4 regions of the Sporosarcina sp. 6E9 genome follow, and region 4 is predicted to be linked to each of the others. Evidence: riboswitches for the same ligand, from Rfam matches in the RefSeq annotation. Region 4 holds a riboswitch; each other region holds the start of a gene.

Region 1 (3,116 bases), on a different contig from region 4:
AAATTCCGCGACAGTCCCTTCATAGAGGAGTTCCTCGTCTCGATAAACTTGATAAAGTCCACCGACATCCTTCCATGTGAAGGAGATTAAATCATGTCTATGTGTTACGGTTTCTACTTCGAACAGAAGATTATCATCCATACAAAAAGCCACACTCCCTCTTATTAGGAAGTGTGGCGTATTTTAAAGTGAGCTATACGTCTTTACCTACATTTCAACGCCGGTCAATGCCAGCGTAATGCGACCTTTAATATTACGCGTCGCTTCTTCTATATTTTCACCATTTGTAATCGCCGAAATGATTGCGACACCTGATGCCCCGGCATGGATCACCTGGCTCGCTTTCCCCTCAGTGATTCCGCCAATTCCCACGATACACAAGCCCGGCAGATGCGTAACGATTTCTTTAATAAGTGCCGTTCCCACTACAGGTCCGGCATTTTCTTTCGAGTCCGTGTCAAATAACGGGCCAACGCCGACATAATCAGCTCCCGCGTCTGATGCGGTCAATGCTTCATTCAATGAGTGCGTTGAAACGCCGAGAAGTTTGTCTTTACCAATTTTCGAACGCACTTCTGATACAACGCCGTCTTCTTGCCCGATATGAACGCCGTCCGCATCTATTTCGAGTGCTAAATCTACGTTGTCATTGACAATGAAGGGCACTTTATATTCCTCACATAGTGCCTTACATTGTTCTGCTAGTTCTTTCAATTCAACATCAACAAGTGCCCCTTCTCCTTTTTCTCGGAGTTGGAAAGCTGTGATGCCTCCTTTTAGCGCCGCTTCGAGTACTGCAAGTGGATCTTTTCCACCTATGTTTGGTGTCCCCATTATAAAGTATAATTGTAGTTTACTTTTGTCCAATGATCGCAATCCCTTCTATAAGTTTTTCGTTTTTCATGCGACGGCCATACGCCCAATGGTTTGTCGGTCCATGACCACCACCGATTATTAGACCATCTTCAACCGCCGCATGGATAAAATGCTTTGCGGAAACGACCGCATCTTCTAGTTTTTCCCCATTCGCTAGAAACGCCGACAACGCGGCTGCGTAGGTACATCCCGTTCCATGTGTGTCTTTCGTGTTTATCCAAGATGAGCGAACCGAAAACCTTGTGCCTGCTTTTGACATAAACACATCTTCAGCATAGGCTACATCCTGTCGATGGCCGCCCTTGATCACGACAGCCTTCGTGCCTAAGGCTAGTATATGCTTGGCCGCCTCTTCTATGTCTGTAGCCGTTTTGATGGTTAAGCCCGTCAATACTTCAGCTTCCGGGATATTCGGTGTGACGACAGTCGCTAACGGCAAGAGAACAGACTTCAGTGCCTCGACCGCTTCATCGTGCAGTAAGGAGGCCCCCCCTTTAGCAATCATGACCGGATCGACAACGAGCGGTATTCCGCTACCCCGTATCGAATCTGCAACTGCATGAATAATCTCAGCCGAAAACAACATGCCCGTTTTGATCGCTTTCACATTAAAATCTTCTGTAATTACTTTTATTTGCTCGGAAATAATCGTTGGTTCCATTGCTTGAATGGCCGTCACGCCGTGCGTATTTTGCGCTGTAACCGCTGTTATTGCAGATGTTCCAAACACGCCAAGTTCTTGAAATGTCTTGAGGTCCGCTTGAATTCCAGCGCCTCCACCACTATCTGAACCTGCTATTGTCATTGCTACGTTCACCATATAGAAACACGCCCTTCATTATGTTAAAAGCCACACCTGAAACGTCAGGAAGCAGCAACCATCAAAATAAAAGGCGTGGATGCCCACTTTCCTACGTCGGCATAATCCGAATCAGGTTCAAGGGTCCGTGCAAATGCGCACGTCTCAGCCTATAAAAAGGCACCCCTAGTGGTTATCAAACTATTCAGCTTTGATGTAAGTATAACATACTTGAATGGAAATTCGAAATGGACATCGCGTTGACGTGCATGACAACTACTTATCAATCCATTAAAAATACTTTACCGGTATCCGGACTAACCATTAATGAAATTTTTTCTTGCTTTGAATTATAGCCTTCAAACCAATAAGCCCACTTGGCTGCAAATGGATTCCATTCACTTTCCAGTGGAACGTTATACGATTCTTTAATCGTAATATCATAATTGTTAAGTACTATTTCTTTTGCTTGATTAAAAGTTAACGCTGGTAATGAAAAATAAATGCACACCAAAACTATTGAAAAAAGTATAGTATGTCCCGTAATCTTTCGCTTAACTGAAATCGGTTTTTTATTCGTTTTACGATGTTTAGAAAGAATAACAAAAAATACTAAGAAAGAGAATACCACACTCAATGACATGACATTGTTATACACTTGCGAATTAACTAATTCGAGTATGATATAAATAAGTAACGCTATGATAAATTCAGGCATGTACCCCTTCAACAAATCTCCCCTATTCAATATGAAACATATCCTTTTGGTATTCGACTTCTAAATTCATAAACCCTTTTTTACTTTTAATCAATCTATGTTATAGTGATGAGGAAAACAAACTGAATGATTTTGCCACTAGGGGTGTCCTTTACAAGGACTGAGATGCATATGGATATGCGGACTCTTATGACCTGATCTGGTTCATACCAGCGGAGGGAAGTGGGACTGCGTATTTTTATGATGCTAATTCAAAACCGCAGCCGCTTCCCCACTTTCAGGAAGCGGCTTTTTCAATTCAAAAAAATGACTGAAGGCGGGAATTTATCAATGAATCAAACCGAGAATCTCTTAAAAAAACTACGAACAGAGCAACCGCTTATTCACTGCATCACAAATATCGTCGTCGCAAATTTCCAAGCAAACGGCTTACTTGCACTCGGCGCATCGCCAGTCATGGCGGATGCAATCGAAGAAGCCGCCGATATCGCAGCGGTGTCGTCAGCGACCATTTTAAATATCGGAACATTAAAACGAGATACTGTGGAAGCCATCATTCTGGCTGGAAATAGCGCTGTAAAAAATGGATCACCTGTTGTTCTCGATCCGGTTGGCGCTGGCGCTACTTCTTTCCGCAAAGGAAGCGTCCAGCGAATATTGAAAGAGGTAGATGTCACCCTGATTCGATGTAATGCCGGTGAACTCGCAACGATTGCGGGGGTT
Region 2 (3,116 bases), 1.8 Mb from region 4:
CGTCTACAATAAAATCATGCCCCTTGATTAAATCCAGCACATTATCGGGAGTGACATCGACGACAATTCCCGTTACATCGACATCACTATTAATGGCGGTCAATCGTTTTTCCGCCGCCACAGCTTTCGGCAATTGATCGATGACGTCTTGTTCGGTGTACAGTTGTTGGCGGTGTAAGTTGGTCCAGTCAATAATGTCGCGGTCGACGATTGTGATTCGTCCGATACCGGCGCGGACGAGCATTTCGCCGGCAGAAGAACCAAGTGCACCAGCCCCAAGGATGAATACACTTGCGTTGCGAATTAACGCCTGACCTTCTTCACCGATTGGCGTGAATAATTCTTGACGTGAATAGCGTTCGTTCAATTGGGTAGCAATCCTTCCATCGGGCTACTCGCAACGGCATAATCACGTTCCGGCATCCGCCCAGCTTCATATCCGAGGCGTCCCGCTTCAATTGCGAGTTTCATTGCGATAGCCATTTTCACAGGATCCGCCGCTTCCGAAACGGCTGTATTCAATAACACGGCGTCCGCACCAAGTTCCATCGCATGGGCGGCGTCTTTCGGGGAGCCGATACCGGCATCGATAATAACGGGCACATTCGATTGTTCGATAATGAATGACAAGTTTAGCGGGTTTAAAATTCCGCGACCTGATCCAATCGGGGATGCACCAGGCATGATTGCGTGAACCCCCATTTCGCATAATCGGCGGGCCAGAACGACATCATCTGACGTATATGGCAGTACGATGAATCCTTCCTCGAGAAGCATTTCAGTCGCGCGCAACGTTTCCACAGGATCTGGCAATAAAGAGTGATCACATCCGATAATTTCAACTTTCACCATGTCACAAAGTCCCGAAGCCTGCGCAAGTTTCGCGATGCGCACAGCTTCTTCCGCTGTTTTCGCACCGGCCGTATTTGGCAATAATGTATATTTCGACAAGTCAAGTTGTTCGAGGAAATTTGGTTGCGACGGTTCAAAAATATTCATCCTTCTCACCGCAAACGTTAAGATTTCTGCCTCTGAAACCCGAACCGCTTCTTTCTGCGTTTCAAATGATGGGTATTTACCAGTTCCCAATAATAATCGTGATGAAAATGTTTTATCTGCAATTTTTAGCATGCTCATCCGCCTCCCACAAAGTGAATAATTTCGATTTGATCCCGGTCTTTAATTGGCTTGTCATAAGCTTCTTTAGCGACAATTTCTTTATTTAATTCAACGATGAGAATCCGGTCTGCAAGATCCAGGTTTTCAAGTAACTGTTGAACGTTCCCAACCTCCGACGGTATTTCATGCGAATTGCCATTTAACTCAATTGTTTTCGTCATAATAAACTCCCCCTTTTATTGCATCATAGTAGGTTTTTGCAGCTGTGATTGCGTTGTCGCTGCCGAAAATCGACGACATGACAGCCACGCCAGCTACATCCAAATCATTAATATGGCTCGGTTTAATTCCCCCAATTGCATACACAGGAATTGAGAGTGCGGAAATGATTTTGTTAAGTTCATCTGTTCCGCGTGGTGGCAATTGTGCTTTCGAATTTGTTTCATATACATGACCATACAAAACCCAGTCCGCACCTTCACGCATAGCCGTTTTCGCTTCTTCGTATGAATGAACCGATCTTCCAAATGAGAGCGCAGGGAAGTGGTCCTTTAAAAGTGACAACGGCAAACCATGTCCAGGCAGCTGCACTTTATGAATGTTTGCCATCGTTGCCAGGTCCGCACGCCCGTGCACGATTATTTTCATTTGATCAAACCCGGCTAGCTTTAGCTTACGGATTAATTCAAAAACTTCGGCATCAGTTTTGGACTTCTCACGTAAAATAACCGCGTCAATATACGGTTCAATCGCAAGAAGCATCCCCGCTAATTTGTGAATGGCCAGTCGATCATCTGTTACGGCAATCAGTTTCACATCGTTCCTCCTTTAAACACAAAAAGACCACTCTCCCGGTAGGAAAGTGGTCGGATGTAAGCAAATTTATGCACACACAAGAAGACACGCCACATCCCTACGCAGGTACAAACCCGATCAGGTAATAAGGGTATCGGAGTAAACACTCGTCTCTCAGTCCTTTAAAAGGATTCCCCTAATGGTCAAATTAGTATGAAGTTTTCAACATCTCTGTTCCTAAATAGCATAGCAAAGATTTGGTGACAGTGCAAAAAAAGATTTGAAAATTAGGTACCTGTGCAAGGCACTATTCAGAAAATACACTACAATTGCATGAAGTGGAAAGAGGGTACCTGCTGTATAAAGACTTGTTGAATTCCTTTTGGGTTTTTATTCGGGGTTTTGAATAGTCATTATTGTGTCTTGCACAGGTACCTTCAATTGGATTGTTTTTTTGTCAAATCTTTTACGGTTTCGCCTTTAATTAGATCTGGTTGATAATAGTATTCGTTCAGCAGGTCGTGCCTTCCTTGTAATTTTTTAATAATCCAATCCGCTGCATCGCGCCCCATTTGTTCTTGTGGGTGAGTTAAAGTGGTTAATTTGATATCAGCGTTTTGGGCAATATAAGAATTGTCTTGACCAATAATTGATAGATCTTCTGGAATAGAAATACCTAGTTGTTTGCACTGATTTGCAACGACAAGGCCGACCTCATCGTTATAGCAGGCAATGGCAGTTAACACTTCTCTATTTTCATTTAGAAACGATCTCAAGTTAGTAGACAAATCTGGCTTCGACTCTGTGTCGTATGAAAAAACGAGATCTGGATGAAAGGGTAATTTAGCCTCACCGAGCGCTTTTATATATCCTTTCATTCGGAACTTTCCTTGTAAATCATCCATTTTTGAGATAAGCCCAATTTCTGTGTGCCCATTTGATATCAATTCTTTGGTTGCCAGATAGCTTGACTGCACATCATCGAGAGAAAGATAAGGCACGTCTAGTTCTTCGTAATAAGCATTGATCATGATGAACGGAATATCATGCTCCTTGAATGATAGATAATAGGCAATGTTTGGATTGTATAAGTTGCTTTTTGTAGGTTCGACAATCAAACCATCCACACCATATGACAACATCATTTCCAAGGCTTTTTTCTCCTGTTCAACATCATTATTCGTACTAGCCAATAGTAAGGA
Region 3 (3,116 bases), 310 kb from region 4:
TGAGATGGAGAAGGAAGTATGAATGCTTTATCAATTAACCTTGCGCTAAATTCCCATAGGACTAAGAACATTATCACAATCAATGAAGATGCCGTATTCCTCATAATGTAACCTCATTCCGCAGCGTACTAAGCAAACGCTCTTTCAAATCCAATATATCAGGGCGGTGCAAATCTTTGCGCGTTCGCTCTCGTCCTAGTGGAATTGTGATTACCTCAATAGCGGTAACAGGTTTATTTTTCAATAAGAAAATACGGTCTGAAAGAAATAGCGCTTCATCTACATCATGCGTGATGAATAGAATCGTAGACTGTCTTTTCTCCCATTGCTCAAGCAGCCATTCCTGCATCGATAATTTAGTAATTGCATCGAGTGCAGAAAAGGGTTCATCGAGTAAGAGAAGCGGATTTCCGGAAAGAACAGCGCGCAAAAATGCAACGCGCTGTTTCATGCCACCTGATAGTTCGGAAGGGTATTTATCATTTGTTCCTGCTAACCCAAACTCTTTTAATAAAGGTCTTATTTGTTTGTAAGCAGTCTGTTTATCAACGCCAATGATTTCGAGTGGTAAATATGCGTTTTCCAAAATCGTTCGCCAAGGTAGTAGCAAATCTTGTTGAGGCATATAGCCCACTTTGCCAAGCCGGTGTCCATTTACCTCGTCTTCCAGTGTGATGTCACCAGTCGATGGGTTATCTAGACCGGTGACAAGGCGGAAAATCGTGCTTTTACCGGACCCGCTAACTCCTAAGATGGAAATGAATTCACCTGGACGAACTGAGAATGAAAGTTCGTCTAGTATCATATTATTTTCTTCATAGCCAAACGAAACATTATTAAACTTCAACATTAGCAGTTTCAACGCCTACAACGCCTGGCCACATTTGCTGGTTATTTGCCATATCCCAGAACATGTATTCAAAACGTGTTGTATTTAAAAAGATTTCCTCAAGTTTTTGTAGCTCGTGTTCAGGTTTTCCATCAGCAACTTCATTCATCAAATCGATGCACCATCCTGCTAACTCACCGAATGCGTCGGATGAATACATGCGAATCCAGTCGCCGTAGAGTGGATGATCTGCAGCCCCGGGGATGGCGTTTAATTCTTTCCCGATTTCCCAATAACTCCAAGCACATGGCAGTACAGCTGCGACAACTTCCGCGAGCGTTCCTTTTTGACTTACATGCAACATGTAATGCGTATAGGCAAGGACAATAGGGGAGGGCTTCGCGTTTTCAAGCTCTTCTTGGGAAATGCCGAATCTTGCAGCATATTTGCGGTGAAGTTCCATTTCCGTATTCAAAGTTCCTTCAAGCAGTCCCGCAAATTTCCCCATCGTCTCGACATCGTCGGCTTTCACAGCACCGATTGCGAATACTTTTGAGTAATCAATCAAATATAAGTAATCCTGCACCATGTAAAATCGGAAGTTTTCTTGATCAACAGTTCCATCGCCAATTCCTTTTACAAATGGATGATTATGATTCTGTCTCCAAATTGGTAATGTCTTCCCATGCAAGCGGTCAGTGAATTTCATGTAGAACACTCTCCCTAAGAAATTTTCCAAATAAAAAACCCACTCCTTGAAGAAGAAGTGGGTTGAAGACAGTCGAATATAATCGCCGAAAATAGACGGGTAGAATTTATTCGTCAGCACCTCTTCCTTACGCCAGCATTATCTGGTTCAAGTTGAAAGGGTTTAGGCATATGCCAGTCTCAGCTCTTCTCGAGCACCCCTAGTGGTGGATCATATTAAATTGGATTCACTTAAGTATAAGCATATAGAATTTAGAAGGTCAAATGATTCACCAGAAATAGGAAGAAAGGTAGAAGGAATATCAAATTTGCTGTAAAGTAGTAAGAAAGAGTACCAAAGGGGGATGTAAGCTATGAAGTTTTTCCATACGGCAGATTGGCATTTAGGGAAACTCGTTCAAGGTGTTTATATGACTGACGAACAACGTTATATATTAAATCAATTCATCGAAGCGATAGAATTAGAAAAGCCAGATGTGATTGTCATTGCTGGTGATTTGTATGATAGAGCAGTTCCGCCAACAGAAGCGGTGGCACTACTTGATGAAGTTCTTGAGAAAATTGTGATGGATATGAAAATTCCTGTCATTGCAATTGGTGGAAACCATGATAGCCCGGGGCGTCTCCATTTCGGAAGTACGCTTATGCAGAAGAACGGATATTACATTGCTGGACAAGTTTCGAGAGAAATTGATCCTGTCGTTTTACAGGACGAGTTCGGCGAGGTCCATTTTCATCTGGTGCCGTTTGCGGATCCATCTGTGATTAGGCATCTTCACGAAGATAAAACAATCTCAAATCACCAGGATGCCATGAAGAAAATTACCGAGGGTATTTTCGAAAAGATGGATGACAAAGCACGTCATATCTTTGTTGGACACGCTTTTGTTACAAAGCGCGGAGAAAGTGAAGAGAATACGAGTGATTCAGAACGACCAATCGCGATTGGAGGAGCGGAATACGTCTCCGCACATTTATTTGAGCCATTCCATTACACGGCGCTCGGCCATTTACACCAAGCCCATTACGTACTGAATGAAACCATTCGTTACGCAGGATCGCCACTTAAATATTCAATTTCAGAAGAACATCATAATAAAGGATTTTTCATCGTTGAATTAGACGGTGGAGGCAATGCCACAGTTGAAAAACGTGAATTGATTCCAAATCGGGATATGCGAACAGTCGAAGGAACCATCGAAGAAATTCAGAAACATCCAATTAGCGAGGATTACGTTTTTGTAAAACTTCTTGACGAGACGCCGGTTTTATTTCCAATGGAAAAGATTCGATCGGTCTATCCGAATGCGATGCATGTAGAACGGAAGATGTTAGTGCCGAAGTCGACCATTGAAACAGGGACGAAAACAGAGCAAGGCAAGAAGGACGATATCCAACTCTTTACTGGATTTTATAAAGAAATGATGGGCGAAACGGTTGATGAAGAAACGAAAAGCTTATTTGAAGAAGTACTATACGAAGTCATGAATAGGGAGGAGGGGTGACATGAAACCAATTAAATTGACCATGACCGCGTTTGGACCGTATAAAGAAACGGAAATTGTCGATTTCAGAGAGC
Region 4 (3,116 bases):
ATTGTTGAAACCAATCCCACATGATTTGTCACTTGAGAAATAGCTGTTAAATTGACGATTGGATCAAACCAAAATGCGGGCATATCACTAGCATCTTTAGCTGGAAAAGATTGATTGTCAGCAAAGAAGACTGCGTCAAAATAACCCTTTTCCGCTAACTGTGCTAAAGATTGATAATAAGAAATGTCTCCAATACGTTCAACGCTAGAGTCAGGCATTAACCAAGCAGCTTGATGATGTCCACATCCATACAGCAAAACACCTAAGTGTAGTTGTTTATCTTTAGTTTTCGTCATTAGTTGCACCCCAAAATCATCATTTTTAAGCGTCTTGCATACTCCGTTTTTGAAAGACTATCAATTTATGCGACTAGTTCATTGTCAAACCACCATCTACTGTGAAATTTTGACCTGTAATACCGTCCGCATATTCCGAAGATAAATAGGCGACCATATTGGCTACATCTTGAGGTGTCGTCACCTTCTTCAATGGCGTTGATTGGGCAATTAAATCGAATACTTCTGGTGTTGTAACAGCACTTGCGTTGGTCGTTTTTAATAATCCGCCTGAAACTACATTTGCTTTTATCCCATGTGTTCCTAACTCGGAAGCGATATTACGTGTAAAACCTATTAATCCAGCTTTAGCCGTTGTATATTCGTGGTAGGGGACGACCGGATTTTGATATAAATTAGTCCCTATGCTTATAATGCTTCCATTTTGTCGTTCGATAAATTGAGGTATGACGCTTTGAACTATATTAAATGCTGCTTTCAAAGTACCATCCAGTTGTTTTTGATAATCATCCCAAGTGAGTTCGGTGAACGGTTTCTGTTTGTTTGGATCAAATTTGAAGTCTACTAATGCATTGTTGACGACAACATCTATTTGACCAAAATATTCCGTTGCTTTATTTATCATTTCATCTACTTCACTACGATTTGTTACATCAGCTCGAATTGCAATCGCATGCGCTTCACCAATCTCAGAAACGAGCTTCTCAGCGGCATCTTCACTTTGATAGTAATTGATAACCACTTGAAAGCCTTGTTTTGCCAATGTCTTTACAATCGATGCGCCTAAACCTCTACTGCTCCCTGTTACTAAAACTGTTCTAGTCATTCTAACCACTCCTATGTTTTTAGTTTAAAATAAAAAATACGCAACCTTCCCATAGGAAAGTTGCGTAAAAACAAATGACTATACATGAAAATTAGGCATAATCACCCTTTAATTATGTATTAGAGTTTACACTTTCCTACGCTAGTATGAACTAGTTCAGGTTCAAAGGGTTTGAGTTAATACTCATCTCAGTTAAAAAAACACCCCTAGTGAATATATTAGATTTGTATTCAATGTATAGTCTTTAGAAATTTATGTCAAGGAAATATGGTCCGATTAAAAAAGTGTTGCCCGAAAGTCGATAAGATGACTCTCTGGGCAACACCGCTTCTACAGAAGGAAACCAGATGAAACATAATACTAACGGTGGAATTGCCATTGCCTTAGTTAGTGATGGGTCATTGGTTACAAGGTAAATGGTTAAAGGTGATGGGTTTGGCCTGCATTTAAATTGTAAAGTTTCCTTCTGTACCTTGAATAAGAGTCTCACTCATTCAAGGTTAGAAATAATTTTCATCATTAAAGTTTACTTGAATCGCATAGTTTTTGGCATTGATTAAATTTGATAATTTATGTGCGTCTTTTTCAGCTTGTAATGCTTTTAAACGATAATCTTCAGGGTTAAACAAGGCCACCCGATAAACAGGCGTTGTTTCTGCATAACTGAACTGGATTTCCTCTTTAGGTGAAAATGATAACTCTTTGTATAAACGTGCCTTTGCACGAAGTTGAGTTGCAAGTTCAATCGCTTCTACAATCGCAATTTCCTCACCTTTAAATTCTATTGTATGGTCAATATTAGCGCGGTACATCAGACGATCCAATATTCTTGCATCCAAACGTACTGTTTCTAGCTCAGTCTCTACAATAGAAAGTGTCCGTGGTCCTAATTCAGGAGATGCCCCTTTTTCAATCGTTGTAAAAGCAACCCGTCTAACTTCTTCTTCAAGTTCATGAATTCGTTTGGTTAAAACACTCTTTAATTTTACAGCTTCCGCTAATGAAATTTTCCCCATAGAATATCACCTTCCCTGAATCAATGATCATAAGTCTACTATAACGGATAGAATGTCATTTCGTAAAATATTTGAAGAGTTTATGAAGTAAAACTAAATAGATTCGAAATTGTTTAGGTAATTATTCATAAAAAAGGTCAGGTGCTTTTTATTTCTAATTAATGAAACTAATCGTTTGTTAAAGCGTATTAAGAGTGATGACGTGTCTAGCAATTCTGAAAGTTATGGGAGTGAGGGGGATGTATGAAAAGATTAGTCGTATTGAAAGTGGGAAAGACGGAAAGGTTTGTAAAAGGGGAGTATAGATGAATTATTACGACGAAAGGGAGAGTTTTGTCACTATGTAAATTAAGTGATGAACTTGCTAAGGTGTAAAACCATGAAAAAATATAAAAACAGACTCTTAATTATGATGGTTATTATTACTGTTTTGTTAACAGCATGTTCTAAGGCTGATGCTAATCCTAAGGTAGGTATGGGGAGTTACTCTGTTTCAATAAACAAGGTGAAAAATAAGAAGTCCAAACCAGTAGGAGATATCGTATTTGATAAAGATCTTGGTGAAATGTACAAAGTAACTGGAACTGATGCTAAATTTATTTCAGTCTCAGTAGATGAAGGTGAAAAAACGATTAAGATAACCAGTGATAAAAGGAATCTAAATACAGGCGGCAATCTGGTTATTAAATTGGGGGTTCCAATAGATTCAATTTATGTCGATCAAGGTAATTTTAATTTGGAAATTGTTGTTGATTCTATCGAGAAGTTTAAGGGGGTATTTGAATCGGCAATCAGTGGTGAAATTAGAAGTGAAGGTGTAGGGGAATTCAATTTAGATCTTTTAGGTGCGGGCAATATAACATTATCGGGAAATGCAGAATTCGCTAATATCCTTGTAAAAGGCTCTTCTATACTTCATGGAAAGGAAATGGAGGTAAAGGATATGACAATTAAACTAGAAGGAGCTGGGATTAGTAG

The links. Region 4 has a riboswitch for thiamine pyrophosphate ahead of J4G36_RS01240 (3-oxoacyl-ACP reductase). Riboswitches for the same ligand answer to the same signal wherever they lie in the genome.
Region 1: it holds a riboswitch for thiamine pyrophosphate, as region 4 does, so the genes downstream of both, thiD (bifunctional hydroxymethylpyrimidine kinase/phosphomethylpyrimidine kinase) here and J4G36_RS01240 (3-oxoacyl-ACP reductase) in region 4, are expected to answer to the same signal.
Region 2: it holds a riboswitch for thiamine pyrophosphate, as region 4 does, so the genes downstream of both, J4G36_RS10415 (thiamine phosphate synthase) here and J4G36_RS01240 (3-oxoacyl-ACP reductase) in region 4, are expected to answer to the same signal.
Region 3: it holds a riboswitch for thiamine pyrophosphate, as region 4 does, so the genes downstream of both, tenA (thiaminase II) here and J4G36_RS01240 (3-oxoacyl-ACP reductase) in region 4, are expected to answer to the same signal.

The regions. Positions count from the first base shown of each region.
Region 1 covers NZ_JAGEMN010000008.1:41,821-44,936, reverse strand. The annotation lists gene J4G36_RS17650 (DUF3238 domain-containing protein) at 1-141, opposite strand, end outside; gene thiE (thiamine phosphate synthase) at 208-867, opposite strand; gene thiD (bifunctional hydroxymethylpyrimidine kinase/phosphomethylpyrimidine kinase) at 854-1,696, opposite strand; TPP riboswitch at 1,768-1,873, opposite strand; gene J4G36_RS17635 (hypothetical protein) at 1,959-2,393, opposite strand; TPP riboswitch at 2,524-2,631, shown strand; gene thiM (hydroxyethylthiazole kinase) at 2,700-3,116, shown strand, end outside.
Region 2 covers NZ_JAGEMN010000001.1:2,053,945-2,057,060, reverse strand. The annotation lists gene J4G36_RS10430 (ThiF family adenylyltransferase) at 1-367, opposite strand, end outside; gene J4G36_RS10425 (thiazole synthase) at 364-1,131, opposite strand; gene thiS (sulfur carrier protein ThiS) at 1,134-1,340, opposite strand; gene J4G36_RS10415 (thiamine phosphate synthase) at 1,324-1,935, opposite strand; TPP riboswitch at 2,013-2,122, opposite strand; gene J4G36_RS10410 (GntR family transcriptional regulator) at 2,352-3,116, opposite strand, start outside.
Region 3 covers NZ_JAGEMN010000001.1:515,402-518,517, forward strand. The annotation lists gene J4G36_RS02770 (ABC transporter permease) at 1-104, opposite strand, end outside; gene J4G36_RS02775 (ABC transporter ATP-binding protein) at 101-850, opposite strand; gene tenA (thiaminase II) at 837-1,538, opposite strand; TPP riboswitch at 1,646-1,749, opposite strand; gene J4G36_RS02785 (exonuclease SbcCD subunit D) at 1,891-3,042, shown strand; gene J4G36_RS02790 (AAA family ATPase) at 3,044-3,116, shown strand, end outside.
Region 4 covers NZ_JAGEMN010000001.1:206,488-209,603, forward strand. The annotation lists gene J4G36_RS01235 (LLM class flavin-dependent oxidoreductase) at 1-296, opposite strand, end outside; gene J4G36_RS01240 (3-oxoacyl-ACP reductase) at 370-1,122, opposite strand; TPP riboswitch at 1,239-1,340, opposite strand; gene J4G36_RS01245 (hypothetical protein) at 1,623-2,138, opposite strand; gene J4G36_RS01250 (GIN domain-containing protein) at 2,518-3,116, shown strand, end outside.